Regions from separate parts of the Lysinibacillus parviboronicapiens genome, predicted to be linked through region 1. Evidence: predicted binding sites of a transcription regulator. Region 1 holds the regulator's gene; the other holds the start of a gene.
What was found. The regulator NrdR, encoded in region 1, represses ribonucleotide reductase genes. The targets are predictions, from matches to a motif close to AACACNATATATNGTGTT.

Region 1 (7,317 bases):
ATACACGTACTGCAATGGATGTCTTCCACGTATCGGCCGAAGAAGTGGATAGCAATATGCGTCGAGCTGCTAAAGCAGTTAATTTTGGAATAGTTTACGGAATTAGTGATTATGGTTTATCGCAAAATTTAGATATCACGCGTAAAGAAGCTGCTACATTTATTGACAAGTATTTTGCAAGTTTCCCGGGTGTGAAGCGCTATATGGATGAAATCGTACAGGATGCCAAATTTAATGGCTTTGTGACAACCATTTTAAATCGACGTCGCTATCTGCCTGATATTACTAGTTCGAACTTTAATCTACGAAGCTTTGCGGAGCGCACAGCCATGAATACGCCAATTCAAGGTAGTGCAGCGGACATTATTAAAAAAGCGATGATTGATATGGATGCTCGTTTGAAAAAAGAAAATATGCAGGCAAAGCTTCTTTTACAAGTGCACGATGAATTAATCTTCGAAGCACCAAGAGAAGAGATTGCCTTACTTGAAAAAATCGTACCAGACGTAATGGAGAATGCCATCAAGCTTACTGTGCCACTAAAAGTGGACTTCAACTATGGGGCAACATGGTACGAAGCGAAGTAGGAGGTGTTATAAATGCCTGAATTACCAGAGGTGGAAGGTGTTGTACAGGCGTTAAAACCTGAAATTGAAGGACGTACAATTAAACAGGTTCAGTTATCTGAAATTATTCGCTTTTCCTTTAGTGAGGGAAAACAATGTATCGTTAAACAATCCGAGCCGGATGCTTTTGAAATGGCACTAACGCAAATGACGATTCAAAAGATTGAGCGTCGTGCAAAATACATCTTTTTTCATCTGTTAAAAGAGGATGTGTCTTATATTTTAGTGAGTCATTTAGGGATGACTGGTGCGTGGTTCGTGGTCAATTCACCTGAGGAAATCGGGGAGGCTAAATTTAAAAAGCATATTCATGCAACATTCCAAATGACAGATGGAGGCTATTTAATATACTCTGATATTCGTCGCTTTGGTGAACTACGTTTTTTAGCACAACTAGCAGATCATGCCCCTCTCACAAAAATGGCACCTGAGCCGTTTGATGAGGCAGCGAGTGATTTCTTTATTGCCAAATCGTTGCTACCGAAATACGAGAAAAAGGCTGTTAAAGAAGTGATTATGGATGGGCAAGTGATTTCTGGCTGTGGCAATATATATGCCACTGAAGCTTTGTTTGCTCAAAAAATTCATCCTGCTCGCAAGATGAATCGTATTAGTGAAAAGCGGAAACGTCAATTATTTGAGGCGATTGTAGCAGTGCTACGTCAAAGTATTGAAGCTGGTGGTTCAACAATTTCAGACTATCGCAATATTAACGGTGGGGCAGGAAGCATGCAAAACCGTCTAAAAATGTATGGGAAGAAGATATGCCCTGAGTGTGGAACCGACACGAGTCAAATGACGATTGGCGGGCGCACATCAGTCTTTTGCCCAAATTGTCAACATTAAAGGGGAATTTACTATGATTATCGGACTAACAGGAAGTATTGCGAGCGGAAAAAGTACAGTAGCGAAAATGATGACAGCGCTCGGTTTACCGATTGTCGATGCGGATATTGTAGCACGTGATGTCGTAGAACCAGGTACAAAGACGTTAACATTAATTGCTGAAAATTTTGGTGAAGATATCTTACTTGAAGATGGTAGTTTAAATCGCGCGAAGCTTGGCGATATCATTTTCCATGAGCCTGCAAAGCGTAAAATCTTAAATGATATTATGCATCCTGCTATTCGGGAAGAAATGCTTCGTCAACGCGATGCTTTTGTAAAAGCGGGTCAAAAACATATTGTTATGGATATTCCACTGCTGTTTGAAAGTAAATTACAGCATTTCGTAGAGCTCATTATCGTTGTATCAGTCAGAGAAGATGTGCAACTCCGCCGTTTAATGGAACGTAATCATTTAACGAAGGAGGATGCGTTAGCTCGCATTCATTCCCAGTTGCCATTGTCCGTAAAGGAAAAAGGTGCTCATGCAGTGATTTACAATAATGAAAATCTGGAACAAACGGAAGAGCAACTAAAGAAAATCCTGCATCATTGGGGCGTTCTTTAATATTAAGTGCGTAGCGAGAACATATCGCTACGCATTTTTTTGCGTGTAAGCGCCATAATAAAAATAAAGTAAAAACTTTCATCGATGGGAGTTTTTTCGATTTTTTAGTTGAAGCAAACGGTTGCTACGGTGGAGTATCCATTAGTATGAGAGGAACTTATTGGTCATTTATTTTTCAGAAAATAAGAACTTTTTTATTATGAGTATATAATGTTCATCTTTTTTAAAATTGTGTTATACTAATCACCATAAAGTATAATTAATATGAGTACGTACTCACAGGAGGATTTTATAAATGACAGTATCAATTGCTATTAATGGTTTCGGACGTATCGGACGTATGGTTTTCCGCCAAGCGATCGTACAAGAAGATTTAAATATCGTTGCGATTAACGCGAGCTATCCAGCTGAAACGTTAGCACATTTGATTAAGTATGACACAAATCACGGAACATTCGAAGGTACGATTGAACCTGCAGGCGATGCTTTAATTGTAAACGGTAAACACGTGCAAATTATTAGCGAACGTGATCCCTTACAATTACCATGGGCAAAAATGGGTGTGGATATCGTTATCGAAGCAACTGGTAAATTCAATGAGCGTGAGAAAGCAGCAATGCACTTAGAAGCGGGAGCAAAAAAAGTCATCTTGACAGCACCAGGTAAAAATGAAGACATCACAATTGTGTTAGGTGTAAACGATGAAAAACTGGATGTTGAAAAACATGACGTTATTTCTAACGCTTCTTGTACAACAAACTGCTTAGCGCCAGTGGCAAAAGTATTGAATGACACATTTGGTATCGAGAGCGGTTTAATGACAACAGTTCACGCTTATACAAATGACCAAAAGAACCTAGACAATCCGCACAAAGACTTACGTCGTGCACGTGGTTGCGCACAATCAATCATTCCAACATCAACAGGTGCTGCAAAAGCATTACGATTAGTGTTACCAGAGTTAGATGGCAAAATTCATGGTATGGCACTTCGTGTTCCAACACCAAACGTATCATTAGTTGACCTTGTTGTAGATTTAAATACAGACGTAACAGTAGAATCTGTGAATGCTGCATTTGTGAAAGCTGCTACTGAGGGGCCAATGAAAGGCATCTTAAACTTCTCAATCGAGCCGCTTGTATCGATTGATTACAATACAACAACTTACTCATCAACAGTAGATGGTCTTTCGACTATGGTAATGGGCGACCGTAAAGTGAAAGTTCTTGCTTGGTATGACAACGAGTGGGGCTACTCAGCGCGTGTTGTTGATCTGATGAAAAAAGTGGCAAAAGCATTAGAAACAGTTAACGCCTAATTTATCGGATATGTAATACGGGCTATAAAAGGTACTAATAGCGACCTTTCCCATTTATTTTTTAATGAGCACATTGAAATCCTCGTGGTTTCGATGTGTTTTTTTGTTGGACAAATATACTACATCTTGCCAGAAAAAACGAAAGTGATTTTTTACAAGCGGGAAATTTGTTATAATAGAAATATTAAATTGTTGTGGAATCAGGAGAGTAAATATATGAGATGTCCATCTTGCCAATTTAACGGAACACGTGTAGTGGATTCGAGGCCTGTAGATGATAATAAAGAAATTCGTAGACGTCGTGAATGTGAGTCATGTGGCTTCCGCTTTACAACGTTTGAAAAAATTGAAGAGACACCATTAGTCGTTGTGAAAAAAGAAGGCTCACGGGAAGAGTTTAGCCGCGAAAAGGTATTACGTGGTTTAATTCGTGCTTGTGAAAAACGTCCTGTTGCTCTTGAAGTACTAGAGGGACTTGTATTATCTATTGAAAAAGATTTGCGTCGTATAGGGAATGCAGAAGTACGATCAGAGGATGTCGGAGAAATGGTGATGGATCGCTTAGCGAAAATTGATGAGGTTGCCTATGTGCGCTTTGCATCGGTTTACCGTCAGTTTAAGGACATCAATGTCTTTATTGAGGAAATTAAAGAAATTATTCAACGTCAAACTGAAAAAAAATCATAAAGCAAACAGAGAGGGTGAATGACGTTGATTCATTTGTATAAGGAGTTACAGCCAGCTGATACTTTTGACATTCGTCTACCTCATGCGCTTTCTACACAGGAACGTCAGTTAGTAACATTGTTTTATCAGCCTTTAACTGGAGCAGAGCCCATCAGTCTGTACTTAACGTTATGGGCAGAAGCAGAGCAAATGCCCGGACAGCAAATGACGCATTATTATTTAATGAATGTATTAGGTTTACCCATTGGCAAAGTTTTCGAGGCACGTATTGCACTTGAAGCAATTGGCTTATTGCGAACATGGAAAAAAGAAGACGCTGAACAACGGAGCTTTTTGTATGAGCTTATGCGTCCGCTTGATGCCGATAGCTTTATGAAGGATCCATTGTTGTCGATGTTTTTGTTCAGTAAAATCGGAGAACAAGCGTATCGGAAGCTACGTCAACGATTTATTCGACCTGTAAGAGATAGTGAGTTTAAGGATGTATCACGTGCCTTTATCGATGTATTTAAGCCAGTCAGTGCACATATTCCTGCAGAGCTTCAGGTCGGTACTGCAAGCGATAAACCACAAAAAGTCTATCCGTTCTATTTTGAACAGTTTGACTTTGAGTTGCTGCAGGCTGGTTTATCGGACCAACTCGTACCAGCGAGTTTATTAACGCTTGATGTACGTGAATCCATTGCAAAATTAGCTTTCTTATATCACCTAACTGCATTGGATATGCAAAAAGTTGTCATTTTAGCACTTGATGATGACTTAGGCATCTCACAAGAGCGATTGCGCAAAGCGGCAGCTGATTTTTATAAACTGACCGTGTCCAAGGAACCGCCAAAACTTGCTAGAGTTTATGAGGTACCGGTTGCTGTAGAGGATTCGATGCAAAAAACGAAAGATCAAGAGTTACAGCATTATTTAGAAACGACTGCACCTGTTCAAGTGTTACGTGATATTAATAATGGGAAAGAGCCATTGCAAACATCTGTCCAACTTGCTGAAAGCTTAATCGTTCAGCATGGTATGCCAGTAGGCGTGGTCAATGCGTTACTGGAATATGTCATGTTAACGACCGACATGAAACTACCTAAGAAATATGTAGAGACGATTGCTGACCATTGGGTACGTAAAAATATTCAAACAGCGAAGCAAGCAATGGAACTTGCACGGCAGGAGCATGATAAATATACAACGTGGAAGAATAAGCCTCAGACATCGGCGAAAAAGAACACCTATTCAAAGAAACGCCGCGAAGAAAAAGTACCAGATTGGTTTTATAAGAGAAATGATAAGCAAGTAGAGGTTCAATCAGAAGCAACTGTTGATGCAACAGATTTTGAAAAGGAACGTCAAAAAATATTAGAGAAGTTAAGCAACCAGCAGGAATAAGGTAGGTGAACAACAATCGAACCAATTAATGGACCACTACAACGGGCGATTAAAATGCCATCTTTTCAAGAACGTTATGAAGCGATGCGTAAGGAAATATTAGAACACTCTCGTGTGCAGACATTTTTAGCAGAACATGCAGAGGAGTTAAGTTATGAAGCAATCGAACGTAATTTGCCAAAACTACATGAATTTATAAGTCAATCAACAGAATGCTGTGGGTGCGACCATACTGCACATTGTACAAACTATTTAAAGGGTTTTATTCCAAAGCTGCGAGTAGTAAGGAATTCGGTAGAAATTGATTATGTACGTTGTGAGCAAAAGGTTCGTGAGGATGAACGTCGTGATATCACTAATTTGATTGCGAGCATGCATATGCCAAAGGATGTTTTACAGGCGACCATTACGGATTTATTTATTGATGATTATTCGCGTGTGGACATTGCAAACCGTGCAGCAGATTTTGTGCAACGTACTCGTGAAACCGGGATATTGCCTACAAAGGGCTTTTATTTATATGGGCAATTTGGTGTCGGAAAATCGTTTGTGTTAGGTGCATTAGCCAATGAACTTGCAACAATTAAAGTGAGATCTGTTGTCGTTTTTGTCCCTGAATTTTTACGTGAGATGAAAAATGCAATCGGTGACAATTCCCTACAAGAGAAAATTGACTACGTCAAAAAGGCACCAGTTTTGATGCTGGATGATTTAGGGGCAGAAACAATGTCGGCTTGGACACGAGATGAAATATTAGGAACGATTTTCCATTATCGAATGGCAGAACAATTACCAACTTTCATTACGTCTAATTTTAACTATGATGAATTAGAACATCATTTAGCACAGTCGCAAAAAGGGGACTTGGAAGTAGTCAAAGCTGCTCGAATAATGGAGCGTATAAAAGCCATTACGGAGCCTGTGCAAATGGGTGGCAAAAATCGACGCGGGTAATATTGACGGTTGCAATTTACGACAATCGCGCGTATACTTTCCATATACTAAATAACAAAATGCATTGATGAGGACATGAATTTTGTGTATCAGCTTAAAGAGAGGGAAGTCATCGGCTGTAAACTTCCTAGTGTGAACACATTATTTACTACCTACTGAGCAGCGAGAGGGCATATCTTTCGCCGGTCCCTAGCCCGTTAGCTAGCCTTGAGCTTCGTCTGACTTTATAGTCGGAAGGAAGAAGGGTGGAACCACGAGCATACGCTTCGTCCCTTTTATTAGGGACGGGGCTTTTTTGTTTTTACGGTTTGTTTTTCGATAAATGCTCCATCATCAATTTGAAGATGCTTATTCCCACATCATTATGCATCAAAAAAACAACTATAAGGAGTGCAAACAATATGTCAGACATGATTAAATTAACGTTTCCAGATGGCGCTGTAAAGGAATATGCAAAGGGTACGTCAACTGACGACGTAGCAGCATCTATTAGCCCAGGACTTCGTAAAAAAGCTTATGCAGGTAAAGTGAATGGTGAATTGCTTGACTTAAAAACACCAATTGAAGAGGATGCAACAATTGCTATTATTACGCAAGATGATCAAGAAGCACTAGAAATCCTTCGTCACTCAACAGCACACTTAACTGCACAAGCCATTAAACGCCTTTTCCCAGATGTAAAGCTTGGTATCGGTCCAGTGATTGAAGGTGGATTCTACTACGATATTGATGCACCTACACCAATTACTGCTGAGGACCTACCAGCAATTGAAAAAGAAATGAAAAAAATCATTGCTGAGAACTTAGAGGTTGAGCGCAAAAATGTTAGCCGTGCTGACGCCCAAGCTATTTATGAAGAAGTTGGCGATGAATATAAATTAGAGTTACTTGAA
Region 2 (7,317 bases), 570 kb from region 1:
TTGAATAACCACTGTTAAAAACTTGTAATTTTGATTTACTTTTTGAATCATGCCAGTATTGTAGAATAACTGCTATAGTAGTTGGACCACACGCAGAATTTCGGTAACTTGATTTAACATCTGTATCATATTGAGAAAATGTAGGAGATGATAATAATTTCGAATACTGTTAATAAAAAATCCGTTGTCATCACATCTGGCTCAATTGTTTTTGGGTCTGTAGGATGTTTAAGACCTAATTCATCTGCAATAACAATTGTTTCTTCCAACGGTAATAATGGGTATTGTTCTCGAATATCAACAACAAAAAAATCAGAATATTCTGTTAAATAAAAGTAGTCTCGTTCCAAATCTGATAGAAATTCATGCTGTCGGTTTTAATTTCTCTAAGACGGGTGGATCTTCCTAATGAGGAAACGTCCTGAATGTTTAGCCATGACTTATAGTCTACTCCAATACCCGAACCTCGACCTTCCTTAATCCACTTTTCAACTTTAGATGTTCTCGTTCTTTTTGACATAAAAACACCCCTTTAGATCATTATATCTAAAGGGGTAAAACGGTGCAATTTATGGTAAATCTATATATAGACCTTTTTCATAATTTTATAAACCACATTTAAGCTGTGCACCACAGTTTGTACATGTGTTACAGCCACCCATTTCTTCGACTGTTCCTTTACGACATACTGGGCATGTATTTCCAACGTCAGAGCCAATAACTGTCGTTGACGCTAGCGCTTGAATCGTATCGACTAATACGACTGGACGCTTTGTGTGTTCTTCTACTAATTCTTCTTCAAATGATAGTTGATCCATATCATTTTCTTCGGCTTTCAGCGTAAGTACTTGTGAGTCACGGCTACCATCTACATAAACCGTACCACCTTTAGCGCCACCTTTATATAGACGTTCATATACTTTTTCTACCTGTTGTACGGTATAGCCTCTTGGAGCATTTACCGTTTTCGAAATCGATGAATCAATCCATTTTTGAATGATACATTGTACATCCGCATGAGCCTCTGGTTTTAATTCCATCGATGATACGAACCATGAAGGTAACTCGTCAGCACTTACTTCTGGATGACTATCTAAGTATTCCTGTACGATTTCTGCTTTAACCTCGATGAATTTACCTAAGCGACCTGAACGGTAATATGTGAATGAGAAGTAAGGTTCAAGACCTGTTGCTACTCCTACCATCGTTCCAGTAGAACCTGTAGGCGCTACAGTCAGTAAATGCGAGTTTCGAATACCTGTTGCTAAAATTTGCTCTCTGATATGCGCTGGCATTTTTTGCATGAAGCCTGTTTCAGTGAAGGCTTTACGTAAACGTGCAGTTTCTTCCGCTGTCGCACCTACTAAGAATGGGAAGCTACCACGTTCTTTTGCTAGTTCTGTTGAAGCCTCATAAGCAGTTTCTGCAATTGTTTTAAAGATTTCATCAACAAGTGCATTTCCTCCCTCTGAGCCATATTCTTTTTCACAATAGATGAGTAAATCTGCTAAGCCCATTACCCCTAAACCAACGCGTCTCTCACCTAATGCTTGTACGCGGTTTTCCTCTAGGAAATAAGGTGTTGCGTCGATGACATTATCCTGCATACGTACACCTACGCGTACCGTTTCACGCAATGCTTCATAATCAATTGTTTGGTCCTCTTTATTGGCAAACTGCGCTAAATTCACAGCTGCTAAATTACATACCGAATAAGGGGCAAGTGGTTGTTCCCCACATGGGTTTGTTGCAACAACGCTTTGTCCATACGCCTTGGCATTTGTCATGTCGTTTGCATTATCAATAAAGAAGATACCTGGTTCTGCAGAGTAAGTTGCACATACATTGATTAAATTCCAAAGCTCTTTCGCTTTAATCGTACGGTATGTGCGTACTTTGTAGCCCAACTTCTCCCATTCTCGCACGTCGCCAACCTTATGCCATTCTGTATTGTAGACAGCCATTTCTTCTTTTGTATATTCTTCAACAGCTGGGAAACGTAGCTCAAAATCAGCGTCCTTTTCAACAGCTTCCATAAATTCTTTTGTCAATGTTACGGAGATATTCGCGCCAGTTAAAAACTCTGAGTTATGGACTGTAAACGTACCACCGTCGCGTAGTTTATTTTCTGCATCACGGATAATCGCAGCATCAAATCCACCTAAGCCTTCGATATTTTTGTAATTAACAATACCTTGATACATTGCTTCATCTTGCTGTGATAAAGGCTTAAAGTTTAACTTTTCTTTAGCTAGACGGATAATCGACTTGTCCGTCGTGTTTTCAATTAAGTATCGTAGAATACGTGGATTTTGCATTTTGGAAATGATAAATTCCACAATATCAGGGTGCCAATCTGCTAACATAATCATTTGAGCACCACGACGTGATCCCCCTTGTTCCACAAGGTGAGTCAGTTTGGCAATATCATCTAACCATGAAACCGAACCAGATGATTTTCCGTTCACACCACGTGCTAACGTATTACGTGGACGAAGTGTCGAACCGTTTGTCCCTACACCACCACCACGGCTCATAATTTCCATTACTTGCTTACGGTGATCACTGATTCCTTCACGTGAATCCGCAACAAACGGCATTACGTAACAATTGAAGAATGTTACATCTGTTTCAGAACCTGCTCCATAAATCACACGTCCAGCTGGGATAAATTTCAATGATACAAGTTGCTCATAAAATCTTTCAAACCATTCCTGGCGTTTTTCAGTTGTTTTTTCAACTGAGGCAAGCCCTGTTGCATTACGCTTGGCAATTTGCTCATAAAAAATTTCAAGAGGCTTTTCTAACACGTCAATTGAACGCGTAATCACACCCGTTCCTTGCTCTTTTGGATCATCTAAAGCGCTACGGTAGTCTTCTTCAATCAAAATATCTGCTGTTTTTGTAGACAAATCGATCTTTTGAATAGTCCCTAAACCACGTGCAGGGAATTTTGGATCTGCTTTTACTGTTAAGACAACGAAATCACCAGCTTTAAGTGTTTTCTTCTCCGTATCCTTAAATGAATAGCGATCGATCATTACAAGTCTAGAAACACCTTTATGCGTAATGTGCATATCAGGGGTTACGGGGTGAACCTGTGGAAATTGTTCAATATCTTTGTTTAACTGTTCAATTTGTTTGTTTACTTCGGGTTGATGATTTGTGAGTACCATCGTTTTGCCTCCCTTATGTTCTGCTTACAATAATAAATACACAATATCATGTGTCGTTAAACACTACATATTGTGTATGTTTCTTAACAAAAGATACTATATATAGTTTTTTAATTCAACTCTTGCAATTTTGACTAGAATCAGTACTGCTTGTCATCACAAGGTTTAAACGATAAAAAAATATTTTTCTTATACCATTTTTTACTTTTTGAAGTTCCAATCATCATGTGCATATTTTTTTTCTTCAAGTGCTCGTACATATTCTAATTGCTCCTCAGAAAGTGTAAATGGTTTTAATTCAATTTGCAACGATTTTGCAAAACCATCTCGAAAAGCTGTCACACATTGTTCAATGGAAACAGGTTCGTTCACAAGGCTATTAATGGCAACAGCCTTCTCTGGCAGCTTTTTACGCATGCGTTCTTTCGCCTCGTCACTAGAAAAGTTAAACACTGACAGTAGTTTCTCTTCATCGAGATCCAGTAAAATCGCACCATGCTGTAAAATGACACCTTTTTGACGCGTTTGTGCACTACCCGCTATTTTTTTCCCTTCTACGACAAGCTCATACCAACTTGGTGCATCAAAACATACTGCACTTTTTGGTTGCTTCAAGTCAGCCTTTTTTTCTTCTGTGTCAGGCACACTAAAATATGCATCCATCCCTAAATTATGAAAGCCCTGTAAAATCCCCTCGCTCAGAACACGATAGGCCTCTGTTACCGATTCCGGCATATTTGGATAGCTTTCTGTGACAATGACGCTATATGTCAACTCATGTTCGTGTAAAACTGCTCTTCCACCAGTTGGACGTCGCACAAAACCTAGCCCTTGTTGACGCACAGCATCTAAATTTATATCTCTTCTCGCTTGCTGAAAATAACCTATCGAGAGTGTTGCGGGCTCCCACTCATAAAAACGAATCACTGGAGGAATTAAACCTTCACTATGCCAATCGAGCAATGCCTCATCTAGCGCCATATTAAACGAAGGACTACATTTCCCTGAATTTAGAAAATACCAAGTTGTCATACAATCATCTCCTACAAATATCAATTACGCCTCTGCATAAGTAAGTCCAATTTTTGAATTTTTTAGGTCTAAACATAGGCTGACCCGATGTCGATCACTTAATAAAACTGCTTAAACTACAGGATGTGCCGTTTTTCCAATACCATCAATTAGTAGTTGTCGCATCGATGTGACGAATCCTTTCAAAATTTGTGACCTCCACCAGAGGCTTTATCATACAGCATTATTGCCAGCAATCACATTACCTATATGTAAGCGACTGTCGTGGTTGATGCTACGTTTAGCATCTGCCGACAAAGAAATATCATTTTTAGCCACAATCTAGTTAATTTTATCAAACTCATTGGACTATCGCTACCGCATCTTTTATAATAATAAAGAAGATAGAAAGGGGTAAGAAAATCTTGGACATACTTATCACAATTGGTGTAATTTTAGTAGTTCTAATTGCATATATCGGTATCAATGCAATGCGCCTAAAAAAAGCCGTAACCAACTTAACACAAGAACAATTTATTGAAGGCTATCGCAAAGCACAGCTAATTGATGTGCGTGAGCAAAAAGAATTCGAGGCAGGTCATATTCTTGGTGCACGAAGCGTTCCTTCTACAGCACTACGTCAACGTTACAAAGAAATCCGACCAGATTTACCAGTATATTTATACTGTCAAAACACAGGTCGTAGTGCACGTGCTGCACTATTCCTAAAAAAACGTGGCTACAACCAAATTTACCAGCTTGAAGGCGGCTTCCGTAATTGGACTGGTAAAATTAAAACAAAAAAACAATAAGATTTGCGCCTTTGCACACTTTTTAAATTGGCGGTTCTCATTGCTCAAATAACTGTTCGCTCGGCGGCTATGTAGGTAAAACGCGCCATAACTGATAGCTGAACGGACTTATGTGTGCTGGATGCAGCGCGAATGCTTATATTTTTGATAAAGAGCTAGCAACTTTTTTATTGCTAGCTTTTTTCTAATATTCTGAGTTTCTACTATATAATAGTAGTTGTCTAACGACTAACCATTTAGTTCTCTTTCACCAAGCCCTTGAGCATGCATAGGACAAAAAGAGTAAAATCATGAGGCCATTACATTTCATTCGGAGCGAACATTTCTTGTTGCCAATAAAAGCTTTAGGCTCCCCGCTATTAGCCTGTATGACTTAGTAGCTACACAACTTGTCATACCCGTCGTTCTTTATATAGCTGTGCTACATTATGATTGGCTACATGACTATCTTCTGAAATTGTTTTTTTAAGTAATAATAACTTCACCTTGTCACAATTCTCGTTTTGCTAATAACCTCACCGCTTCTTCCATTCGTTTTTATCCTGTCATTCCACTTGGAAAATTATAACCCGCTCCCCCGTAAAGCATGCAATCGGACATGTCTAGTAGCAAAATATAGCTTTTTTAGTATGTCTAAAAATACTACATTGTGTAAATAAATTAACAAGCAGCACGCTATTTTTCTTTTTTCTGAAAATAGCTAATTTTTTATACTTGAATAATAGTGAAAGCACTGATAGGATGGATAATATCTTAAAATATTGTATTGTCTTTACGACGATACGTGCTATGAATGCTATGGATAAAACTATAGCAGGAGCATTTCTGGAGAGAGCGCAATATGCGTCGCCGAAGGGTTCACTATCTCAGGCAAAAGGACAGAGGAGTAATACAAACTTTCACCATGAAAGCTATACCACACGAATGGAGCTTAATTTTTTTAAATTAAACACCCTCAAATGGTATTTGTTATTCTGACGTTTACGAGACTAGTGTCGCTACTAGTCTCTTTTTTATTTTCCAGTCTTCGCTTTACGCATCTTTGGAGGGGTTAACGTGGAACAACAACACTTAAAACGCGAATTAAAAAATCGTCATGTGCAATTAATTGCCATCGGCGGCACAATAGGCACAGGCTTATTTTTAGGATCAGGAAAAGCCATCGCCTTAGCAGGACCATCAATTATTTTCGCCTATCTAATTGTCGGAATTGCCCTATTCTTTGTTATGCGTGCGCTTGGTGAACTTTTATTATCGAATGCAGGTTATACATCATTTACTGATTTCGCCACAGAATATATCGGGCCATGGGCAGGCTATGTCACGGGTTGGACATACTGGTTTTGCTGGATTATGACGGCGATGGCGGATATTATTGCGGTCGGTGTCTATACACAATATTGGTTTGATATTCCACAATGGGTACCAGCAATTGGCTGTTTAGTACTGTTATTAATTTTAAACTTACTGACAGTAAAACTATTTGGTGAGCTAGAATTCTGGTTTGCACTTATTAAAGTCGTGACGATTGTCGCGCTTATTATTATAGGATTATTTATGCTATTTACTGGCTTCCAAACAAGCTCTGGTACAGTTTCTGTGGAAAATCTTTGGGCACATGGTGGATTTTTCCCTAACGGTATCTACGGTTTCCTAATGGCCTTCCAAATGGTAGTCTTTGCTTTTGTAGGTGTTGAACTAGTCGGTGTTTCTGCTGCCGAAACAGCAAATCCACAAAAAAACATCCCATCTGCCATCAATAAAATTCCATTACGGATTTTACTTTTTTACGTAGGTGCCCTATTTGTCCTTCTATGTATTAACCCTTGGAATGAAATGTCTGCGACAAGTAGCCCATTCGTGCAAGTATTTACGCTAGCTGGAATTCCTATTGCAGCAGGTATTATTAATTTTGTTGTGCTAACATCAGCTGCTTCTGCTGGTAATAGTGGCCTATTCTCCACTAGTCGCATGCTTTTTAATCTTGGTAGCAATAAGCAAGCATCACCAACATTTGCAAAATTAAATAAAAACAGTGTGCCAAGTAATGCACTTGTTGTGTCTGCATTTGTCGTATCGGTAGGCGCATTATTAAGTAAGCTAATGCCAGAGAATGCCTTTAGTGTCGTGACGACCATTAGTGCTATTTGTTTTATTTGGGTATGGAGTATCATTTTAATCTCTCATATCATCTATAAACGTAAAAAGAGAGCCCTTCATGAAGCATCGATTTTCAAAGCACCGTTGACACCATTTGTGAACTATTTGGTGCTTGCCTTCTTTGCTTTCTTATTAGTAATCATGTTCATCTCTGAAGC

Region 2: C9J31_RS14495 (vitamin B12-dependent ribonucleotide reductase) is a predicted target of NrdR. The motif match lies at 3,236-3,253, and genes of this name have one in related genera.

The regions. Positions count from the first base shown of each region.
Region 1 covers NZ_CP073713.1:3,577,611-3,584,927, reverse strand. The annotation lists gene polA (DNA polymerase I) at 1-587, shown strand, start outside; gene mutM (bifunctional DNA-formamidopyrimidine glycosylase/DNA-(apurinic or apyrimidinic site) lyase) at 600-1,472, shown strand; gene coaE (dephospho-CoA kinase) at 1,486-2,079, shown strand; gene C9J31_RS17355 (glyceraldehyde-3-phosphate dehydrogenase) at 2,375-3,397, shown strand; gene nrdR (transcriptional regulator NrdR) at 3,614-4,084, shown strand; gene C9J31_RS17345 (replication initiation and membrane attachment family protein) at 4,103-5,470, shown strand; gene dnaI (primosomal protein DnaI) at 5,495-6,424, shown strand; gene thrS (threonine--tRNA ligase) at 6,826-7,317, shown strand, end outside.
Region 2 covers NZ_CP073713.1:3,006,327-3,013,643, forward strand. The annotation lists partial or broken gene C9J31_RS14485 (hypothetical protein) at 1-85, opposite strand, end outside; partial or broken gene C9J31_RS24140 (PDDEXK family nuclease) at 165-520, opposite strand; gene C9J31_RS14495 (vitamin B12-dependent ribonucleotide reductase) at 606-3,176, opposite strand; gene C9J31_RS14500 (lipoate--protein ligase family protein) at 3,378-4,208, opposite strand; gene C9J31_RS14505 (rhodanese-like domain-containing protein) at 4,613-4,999, shown strand; glycine riboswitch at 5,815-5,891, shown strand; gene C9J31_RS14510 (amino acid permease) at 6,056-7,317, shown strand, end outside.